Regions from separate parts of the Janthinobacterium goodfellowi genome, predicted to be linked through region 1. Evidence: predicted binding sites of a transcription regulator. Region 1 holds the regulator's gene; the other holds the start of a gene.

Evidence for each region. The regulator FNR, encoded in region 1, switches genes on or off when oxygen is low (the NO sensors DNR and NnrR bind a similar motif). The targets are predictions, from matches to a motif close to TTGATNNNNATCAA.
Region 2: ACQ4WQ_RS20915 (bacteriohemerythrin) is a predicted target of FNR. The motif match lies at 1,499-1,512, and genes of this name have one in related genera.

The regions. Positions count from the first base shown of each region.
Region 1 is NZ_JBNYXN010000003.1:729,423-734,282, forward strand. Features, by position in the region: gene ACQ4WQ_RS15720 (response regulator) at 1-2,428, opposite strand, end outside; gene fnr (fumarate/nitrate reduction transcriptional regulator Fnr) at 2,668-3,426, shown strand; gene ACQ4WQ_RS15730 (FixH family protein) at 3,430-3,954, opposite strand; gene ccoG (cytochrome c oxidase accessory protein CcoG) at 4,017-4,860, opposite strand, start outside.
Region 2 is NZ_JBNYXN010000005.1:433,931-438,790, forward strand. Features, by position in the region: gene ACQ4WQ_RS20910 (hypothetical protein) at 158-1,021, shown strand; gene ACQ4WQ_RS20915 (bacteriohemerythrin) at 1,025-1,423, opposite strand; gene ACQ4WQ_RS20920 (hypothetical protein) at 1,722-1,877, opposite strand; gene ACQ4WQ_RS20925 (hypothetical protein) at 2,018-2,203, opposite strand; gene ACQ4WQ_RS20930 (PepSY domain-containing protein) at 2,338-4,860, opposite strand, start outside.

The DNA.
Region 1 (4,860 bases):
GTTCCACGGCTTGTAAGCCGTCGCCCACCACGTCCAGGGTGGCGCCCATGTGTTCGAGGATGCCGCGCGCCACGGCCTGGTTCAAATGGTTGTCTTCCACCAGCAGGAAATGCACGCCGGCCAGTTCCGTGCCCAGCGGCTGGTGCAGCATGCGCTGCTCGCCGCCGTCGTTCTTCGCGATCAGCGCCTGGTGCAGGGCATCGAACAGGCTCGAGCCCGTGATCGGCTTCATCAGCACGACGTCGGCCTCGGCCGCGCTGGAGATTTCCTCCAGGTGGTTGCGGGCGAAGGCGTTGACCATCACGACGATGGGCTGGCGCTGGCCGCTGGCCGCCTGGCGGATGGCCTTGGCCGTGGCCAGGCCGTCCATGACGGGCATGTGCCAGTCGGCCAGCACCACGTCGTACGGCTGCTGCTGCGCCAGGCGTTCGCGGTACAGTTCGATGGCGGCAAAGCCGGAATCCACTTCGTCGGCCAGCCAGCCCCACGCCTCGATCAGCTTGACGATCAGTTCGCGCGTGGTGCGGTTGTCGTCGGCCACCAGCAGGCGCAGCTGGCCCAGGGCGGGCGTGCGCCGCGTTTCGGCCGGCTGCGCCAGCATGTCGAACGGCACGCTGAACCAGAAGCGGCTGCCCTTGCCTTCGCTGCTGGCGACGGCGATGTCGCCGCCCATCATGTGGATCAGCTGTTTGCTGATGGCCAGGCCCAGGCCCGTGCCGCCGAAGCGCCGCGTGATGCTCTGGTCGCCCTGCGAAAACGCGGCAAACAGCTGCTGTTGCTGCAGTTCCGTCATGCCGATGCCCGTGTCGCGCACTTCGAAGCGCAGCCAGGCGCGGCCGTTGTCCTTCTCGGCCAGGCTGACGGCCACCACCACTTCGCCGCTCTCGGTGAACTTGATGGCGTTGCCGGCCAGGTTGACGAGGATTTGCTGCAGGCGCTGGGCGTCGCCCACGAGGCGGCGCGGCACGTCGGGCTCGACGGCAATGGCCAGTTCCAGCTCCTTTTCGCCCGCATTCATGGTCATCGTCGTGGCCAGCGTGTTCATGACCTCGTCGAGGTCGAATTCGACGGGCGACAATTCCATGCGGCGCGCCTCGATCTTCGAATAGTCGAGCACGTCGTTGAGGATGCCCAGCAGCGACTGGCCCGCCACGCGCACCATGGTCAGATACTTGCGCTGTTCCGTGTCGAGCTTGGTATTTCCCAGCAGATACACCATGCCCAGCACGGCATTGAGGGGCGTGCGGATTTCATGGCTCATGTTGGCCACGAAGTCGCTCTTCGCGCGGTTGGCCGCCTCGGCCCGGTCGCGTTCCTGCTCCAGCTCCGCCGCGCGCGATTCGAGTTCCTGCTGCAGCCGGTCGCGTTCGCTCATCAGGCCGTTGAACGCTTCCGTCAGTTCGCCGATCTCGTCGCGCTGCTGCACCGGCACGGGGGTGAAACGGCTGCCGCTGGTGCGCAGCGCCTGCAGGGTGTCGCGCAGGCGCACCAGGGGCGAGAGCAGGCGCACGGTGACCCAGCCCAGAACGGCTGCGGCCAGCAGCGAGGCGAGGATGCTCCACAGCACCAGCCGGTACAGCACGCCGTCGAACGGTTCGAAGGCGTCGTCGAGGGGCAGCGAGGCGGCCAGCAGCCAGTTCACCGATTTCAGGCGCTTGAAACTGTTGACGGCCGTGATGCCGCGGCTGTTGGTGCTGACCATGGTGCCTTCGCCATCGTCCTTCAGCAGCTGGGTGGTCGTCAGGTTGGCGTTCGGCAGGCGCGGCTGCAGCAAACGGCTGGTGTCGGGGTGCAGCACATAGCGCGGCACGGCGCCGCGCGTGAGGATGAAGTAATAGCCGCTCTTGCCGATCTTTTCCGAACGCAGGCGGCCCAGCAGGTTGTCCTTGTACAGGCGCAGCACGCCGATCAACACGCCGGCCACCCGGCCATCGGCGGCGAGTATGGGCGCGACCATCTGCACGATGGGCATGCCGCTCGATTTGCCCAGCATCGGCTCGGTGATCATGGGCTGGCGCGTGCGCAGCACGGTCTGGAAGTACTCGCGCTCGGCGACGTTGATGCCGGCGCGCCCCGCCACTTCCGGCATGTCGGCCACGACGGCGCCGTACGCGTCGAGCACCAGCACGTCGTCGAACAGCACCAGCATCGAGCGGCGCGAATAGTAGTCGCGCAATTGGGCGGGCTGGCCGATCAGTTCCGGCGGCTGCTGCCGTGCCGTCAGGGTGACGATCTGCAGCAGCATGCCCAGCTTGTCGTCGAGTTCGGCGGCGGTGCGGGTGATCAGCGACGATTGCTGGCTCAGCAGGACCCGGGTGAAATCGTCGCGCATGTGCTGCACCTGGATCATGGTGACCAGCGCGATCATGGCGATCGAGGTCAGGCTGGTAGCCAGCGCGACTTTTGCTTTGATGCCGAGAGGCTTCATGATTTCCTTTTCAGTACCGTGCGGCACAGGCGGCAGATAATGCTGTCAGGAATTTTCCTATCAATACCCCAGCTTGGCAAGCGCCGCCACGCAAATTGCCCTCTCCGCATGGGCTTTTGACGATGTTGCCATATAATTAAAGGCTGGACGTCGTTTATTCGCCGAAATTACGGTGAAATTGGCACACGGCAACCCGGTATGCAGTAAACTTGTTGTTGCATTTTCTTAAAGGTACCGACATGACTGAAGCGCTACTCACTCCAACCTTGCCCACAGTGAACGTGGAAGCGTTGCGAGCGCGATGCTCGACGTGCAGCATGCATCAATTGTGCCTGCCGATGGGCCTTGATGTGGGCGACATGGACAGGCTGGACCAGATCATCGGCCGCCGCCGCAAGATCGTGCGCGGCGCCTCGCTGTTCCGCATCGGCGACTCGTTCCAGAACCTGTACGCGATCCGCCTGGGGCACTTCAAGACGTACCAGATCAATCCGGGCGGCGAAGAGCAGGTGACGGGTTTCCAGATGGCCGGCGAACTGCTGGGCATGGACGCCATCAGCGCCGACCGCCACCACTGTAATGCGGTGGCGCTGGAAGACAGCGAAGTGTGTGAAATCCCGTTTTCCAGCCTGGAACAATTGCTGGGCAATATGCCGACCCTGCTCCGCCATTTCCACCGCATGATGAGCCAGGAAATCACGCGCGAGCAAAGCGTGATGCTGTTGCTGGGCAATATGCAGGCGACGCAGCGCTTTGCCGCCTTCATCGTCAACCTGGCGTCGCGCTATGAGGCGCGCGGCTATTCTGGCAGCAATTTCCAGCTGCGCATGTCGCGCGAGGAAATCGGCAACTACCTGGGCCTGACCATCGAGAGCGTCAGCCGCCTGCTGTCCAAGTTCAAGAAGGAAGGCTGGCTGCGCGTCTCCAACCGCGAGATCGAGATCCTGCAGCCGGCCAAGTTAAAAGCCATTACGGCCGGCACCGACGTCTGTAAATAAGGCTTACAGTTCCTCATCCGCGTGCAGCGCGATGCTGCGTTGCAACGGCCAGGTCCAGATGCCGGACAGGCGCCACTCGCGTTTGTCGTTTTCCACCAGCACCTGCCAGCGGCTGCGCTCGAGCATCGGCAGCGCCACCGAGAAATTGCCGGCCGCATCGGGCTGCACCAGCAGCTTGATATCCTTTTCCGGCAGGGTCGCATGCGCCAGGTGCAGCTGCAGCGGCCCCTGGTACGCCTTGCCGAAGCTGTGCACGGAACCGCTGAGGCGCGCTGCAGCGACGTCATACGCCAGGGTCGTATCCATCGCCAGGTTGCTGGCGACCGTATCGCGCCGCAAATCCTGGTTGATCGCCTTGCCCTGCTTGTAATAATCGCCCACCACCAGCGCGTCGGGCTGCGTAAACGCGATATAGCCCATGAAGCTGCCGACGACCACGGACAGGCCGGGACCGATCATCAGCAGCCATGGCCAGCGATGCTTGTACCACGGGGCAACGGGAGCTTGCAGTTTCAGACTGTCGGACATGGTATTTCTCCTGTGTTTCTGTGTGTACGGCCAGCCCCCATGCGGGGACCGGCCTTCCTGCATTAGCGCGGCACGATGAAGACCGCGCTTTCGCGCACATGCAGCGACGGATCGTCCAGCGAGTGCAATTCGATCGCTATCTTGTTCGACCCCTTCTCGCCGACGCCGTGCGGCACGCGCAGGCGGATCGGCCAGCCCAGCGTTTCCGTCGGCTGCAAGGTCACTTCTTCGCGCGTCAGCAAGGTCAGGCCCGGCAAGCCGGATGCGCTGATTTTGAAATGCTGGCTTTGCTCCGAGGTGTTCATGATCTGCAAACGATAGACGTTTTCGATCATGCCGTCTTCCACTTCGCGTCCCATCGAACCGCGGTCGCGGATCACGTCCATTTTCAGCGGCGTGCGCAGGGCCAGCGAAGTACACACGGCGATGATGATCAGGGCCAGGATGGACGTGTAGATCAGCACGCGCGGGCGCATGGCGCGCTGGCGGATCTGCTTCGAATTGAAGTTGTTTTCCATCGCATGGTCGGTGCTGTAGCGTATCAGGCCACGCGGCCGCTCGACCTTGTCCATCACGGTATTGCAGGCGTCGACGCAGGCGGCGCAGCCGATGCATTCATACTGCAGGCCGTTGCGGATATCGATGCCGGTCGGACACACCTGCACGCACAGGGTGCAATCGATGCAGTCGCCCAGCTTGTCGTTGTTGCCGGCCTTCTTGCTCATCGCGCCGCGTGGTTCGCCGCGCTTGGCATCGTAGGTGATGATCAGGGTGTCCTGGTCGAACATGGCGCTCTGGAAGCGCGCGTAGGGGCACATGTATTTGCACACCTGCTCGCGCAGCCAGCCCGCGTTGCCGTAGGTTGCCAGGCTGTAGAACAAGACCCAGAACCATTCCCAGGGACCG
Region 2 (4,860 bases), on a different contig from region 1:
AATCATTATCAATATAAGTGGTCTTTGCCAAATAATCAAGCGTGTGCACCAAAGGAGTGCAAACAGCGGAGTGCAGGCAGCCCAAGGGCGGCGCATCGTCCGGCCTTCTGCGATAATGCAGGCGCTGACAAAATATTTTCCTCATTGAAAGAAATGCATGCGTAAATGGATCGCTTGTGCCGGATGGTTGTGTGTCGTGTCGCTGGGCCAGGCCCAGGAACACGCGCCGCCGCCGGCTGTTCCCGCGCCGCTGCAGAGCGCCAGCGCGCCGCCCGCCGCCGTGTCGCCACCGCTTGTGCCGCCGCCCGCCGTGCCTGCTGCGCCCGTTGCGCCGGCGCCAGCGGCGAGCGCAGAGGAAGCCTTGCCCTCGCAAACGGTGACGATCACCGCCAGCAGCGACGCCAAGGCGCCGCGCGTGCGCTTCACGGCCTACCGCGAGAGTTATCTGACGGCACGGAAAGTGTGGCAAGTGTCGAGCGGCAGCGTGGTCATGGCCCTGCGCCTGATTCCTGCCAAGCTGAGCGCCACCATCGACGACGTGCGCGTGGCCTTGCAAGGCAATGGCGCCCCCGTGCCGATCAAGGTGTCGGCCGGCGGCGTGTTTGTCGTGCCGCTCAACGATGACATCGCCGCGCAGGATGGCACGTTCTTGGTGAACAAGGGCAGGGGCGAACTGACGGCCAATATCGTCCTTCAGCCATCCGTGGCGCGCGATGCCTGGAACGTCACGCGCGTGGGACAAGTCCTGCACGACGCCCGCCGCGCCGTGCGGGCCATCACGCCGTGGTACAAGCGGCCATTTGCCAGCGACGTGCAATCGCTGGCCTTTTGCGCGGCCGAGCGGGGCAGCGCCTTGCAATTGATGGATGGCGAACAGCTGATCGCCACCTTGCCCATGAACGAGGCGGCCGTCAACGACATCAACCAGCCCGTGTTTTGCAAGATTTTCGACGGCGAAGACAAATACCCGGGACACTACCGCGTGGTCATGCCCGAGCAGGCGACGGTGCTGTTGCTGTAGAACCTAGTTGGGCTGGCGCTGCACCAGTTCCAGCGCCGCCGCCAGGGCCAAGTCCATGGTGGCCTGGTGGAAGATCAGCCATTGCGGCAACAGCGACAGCGCATGGCGGCCCTGTTCCAGGTCGCCTTCATCGACGGCGGCCCAGGCATGGTGCAAGCCGCTGAGCACGCGCGCATGCTGTTCGCGGTGATTCGCCAGCGAGGGAAAGCCGATTTGTTCCATCAAATCCTCTTCTTCGCGGAAATCGCGTTCGACGGCCGCGATCAGATCGCGGAACGCCACGCTGAAATGCCGGTCGCTCAACTGCCCCAGCCGCGCCAGCTCCTGAAACAGCGCCTCATGCGCCTCGTCGATGGCGGGAACGCCCAGCGCCATCTCATCCTTCCAATGTGATTTACCCATGCCAATGCCCCCGGTGAAGTCCCTCGCGGCGCGAAGCGGACTGTTCCAGTGTGGACGCAGCGAAGGGCGAAATCCATGACCTGGATCAAAAATCTGGTGGAGGGGAGGAGGGAAACGAGACAAAAACAAACGAGCGAAGAGAACAATTCCCCACCCGCAACAATGCGGTTTTTAAAGATGAGCACCACTAGCGAGCGCCGCTGAAAAACGCCGCTGGCAAGGCGTCTTTGACGCAGACAGTACGCTAGTACGGCAAGTCAAAGCAACGCAGCCAGCGACGTTTTCTCAGCCGCGCGTCTTATTGCTTGGGCCAGTGGGCCCACATGCCCTGCGCATCGACATTCGGCACCTGCATCTGCTGCCCGGCCGACGTCTGCATCGCATCCCTCAGCACGAGGGGCACGAGCATCAGAGCCGACAAGGCAAGGCAGAGCAGCACTTTGAGCGTCAACATGGTCGTCTCCCGGTGTCCCGGCGGCGGCGCGGGGATGCGGCGCCTGCCGGTCACGTTCTATGTACTACCATGCTTGCAGTTTAGTTCATCTGATTGAAACTTCAACTAGTTGCTGTGACGCACTGCACCAGTTGCGCCTCTTATTTGGCCTTGCGGCTGCGCCGCGGCTTGCCTGCGGCGGGCAGGAAAGAGTCGAACCACACTTGCGTCAATTGCCGCGTATTTTTCGCCGCTTCGCGCTTGACGGCGGCCGTGGCATGGCCGCGCGCCGTGTTGGCGATGCGGTTGGCGGCGCTCAGGTACATGCTCATCCAGGGGTTTTTCATGGCTAGCCTCACAGACAGTGGTGGGGGACGGGCATGTTGCCATGCCGCGATGTCCCCACTGTAGTCCGATGGCTGGCGCTGACCGTGCGGCGGCCCACATAGCCGGGTGGCGCGGGAGGGCGGGCTGATGCAGATCAATACACGTCGCGGCGGTAGCGTCCGGCCGCCAGCAGGGCGTCGAGGCCGTCCTGTCCCAGCACTTCTTGCAGCACAGCATCGATTCCTGCCGCCATGCCTTGCAAGCTGCCGCACACGTAGACGATGGCGCCCTGCGCCAGCCAGCCGCGCAACTCGCCGGCGTTGGCGCGCAGGCGGTCCTGCACGTATTCGCGTTTGCCGCCCTCGTTGCCGTCGCGCGAAAAGACCAGGTCCAGGCGCGCCAGGTGGCCAGCGTCGAGCCAGCCTTGCAACTCTGCGCCGCAGATGCTGTCAAAAGCTTGCTGGCGCTCGCCGAACAGCAGCCAGTTGCGGGCCAGCCCCGCCCGGTGGCGCGCGCGCAGGTGCGCCCGCAGACCGGCCAGGCCGGAACCATTGCCGATATAAATGCAGGGTACGTCGGTCAGGGCGGGCGCGAAGGCGGGATTGGCTTGCAGGCGCAAACGGATGCCGGCGCCCAGCGGGGCGAAGCGCGTGAGCCAGCCGGAACAGAGGCCGTAGCCCTCGTTTTCCTCGCCCGCATGGCGTTCCTGGCGCACCAGCAATTGCAGTTCGCCATCGGACGGCAGCGACGCGAGCGAATAGCTGCGCGGCGCATGCCGGGCACTCTGCGCGTCGCCTTCGCTGCCGTCCGCGTTGCACCCGATGATTTCCGCCAGCGCGCCCGCTTCCCAGGCAGCATCGGCGGGACCCGTCAAGGTGATTTCATGCAGTTCGCCACCGAGGCTGCCCGGGTTCAGCAGCACGCGGCGCGCCAGGCGCCACTCGGCGTACGACGCTTCTTCCTGCACGCCGATGGCGTCGATGGCGCTGCCGCTGCAGCGGGCCAGCGCCTGCGACCAGGCGGCCAGGGCGGCGGGGTCGTGCTTGTCCACTTCGATCAGCGGAAATAAAGGCGTGGCGCCCAGCGCTTGCAATTGTTGCGCCAGCGCATGGCCGAAGCCGCAGAAGGCGCCGTAATGGCGGTCGCCGAGGGCCAGCATGCCGAATGCCAGGCCCGCCAGTTGCGTGCCCGATGTTTGCTGCAACAGGCGCGCGAAGCGGCGCGTGCCGTCCGGCGCCTCGCCTTCGCCAAAGGTGCTGGCGACGATCAGGGCCCGTTCGTACTGGCGCAATTGCGCGGGATCAAAGCGGTCCAGCGACTGCACGTCGACGGCCACGCCCGCCTGCTGCAAGGCGCGCGCGCTTTCCAGCGCCAGGCGTTCGGCCTGTCCGGACTGGCTGGCGTAGGCCACCAGGGTCGGTAAACCTGTGTCCGTCTTGCCCGGAATGCCAACCAGCAGCGCACGCTGCGCCTGCACGGCCCGCTTGGCCTTGCGGCGGCCCAGGTACAGCATCCAGCCCGTGATGGCGAACAGGGGCAGGCCCAGGCTGGCCAGGGTGACGATGATGCGGCCGGGCAAGCCAAAATACGTGCCCATGTGCAGTGGATAAATGATGTTGACGAGGCGCGAGCCCAGCGCCTGCTGGCTGTACGGCTCGTTCTGCGTGACCGTGCCGTCGGCCGGCGCAATGCTGATGCGGCTGCGCGCCCGCTCGTGCGGCGCATCGCTGGCCAGCCACGTGAATTGCACGGCTTCGCCGGGGCGCACGGGCAGGCGCACCGTAGCCAGGGTCCAGCCGGGGGCGTGCTGCTGGAAAACGCTCCAGGCCAGGCCGATGTCGGCGGCGGGCGCCGGCTCCTGCGGCGCGCCTTTCTTGCCGGGCGCCTGCGCCGTCCGGGGCGGCTTGCCGGCCCAGGCGTCGATATTGTCGCGCACTACGTCATAGCTCCAGTAAATGCCCGTCAGGGTCAGCGCCACATAGACGACAAGGCACCAGGTGCCAGCCACGGCGTGCAGATTCCACAAAAAGGAGCGGCCTTTTAATGCCGGGTCGAAGGTCAGCCACGTGCGCCAGTCCAGCGGGCGGCGGGGCCAGCGCAGGTACAGGCCGGACAGTGCGAGGCCCAGCAAACACAGGGCCAGCGCGCCCGCCACTTGCCGGCCCGGATCGCGGGGCAGCAGCAGCCAGCGGTGCAGCGATTCCGTCCACTCGAAAAATGCCGCGCCCGCCAGCGCCGGCTGGGTCGCGCCCGTGTACGGGTGGACATAAATGGACTCGCCGCGCCGCTGGCCATGCTTCGGCGCGAAAAACAGCCGGGGCGCCGCGCCCGCTTCGGCATACACGGTGATCGAGGCGACGCGCTGGCCGTGTTCTGCCGCGGCAGTGCTGGCGAGCTGGGCCGGAGCCAGCGGCGCGCGCGTTTCCACGGGCACATGGCGCACGCCCGGGTTCATGGCATCGAGTAGTTCATCCTTGAAGGCGAGGGTGGCGCCGCTCAGGCCGATGATCACCAGTACCGTGCCGGCCGTGATGCCGATGAACCAGTGCAATTGAAACCAGACCTGCTTCCAGCTCCAGCGCCAGCGCCGTTGTTGCGGCGCGGCGGCATGCTGGCGCTGCTGGCCGGTTTCCGGCGCATCGTCGGCGCTGGCGCGCGGCAGGAGGGATGGAAGGGA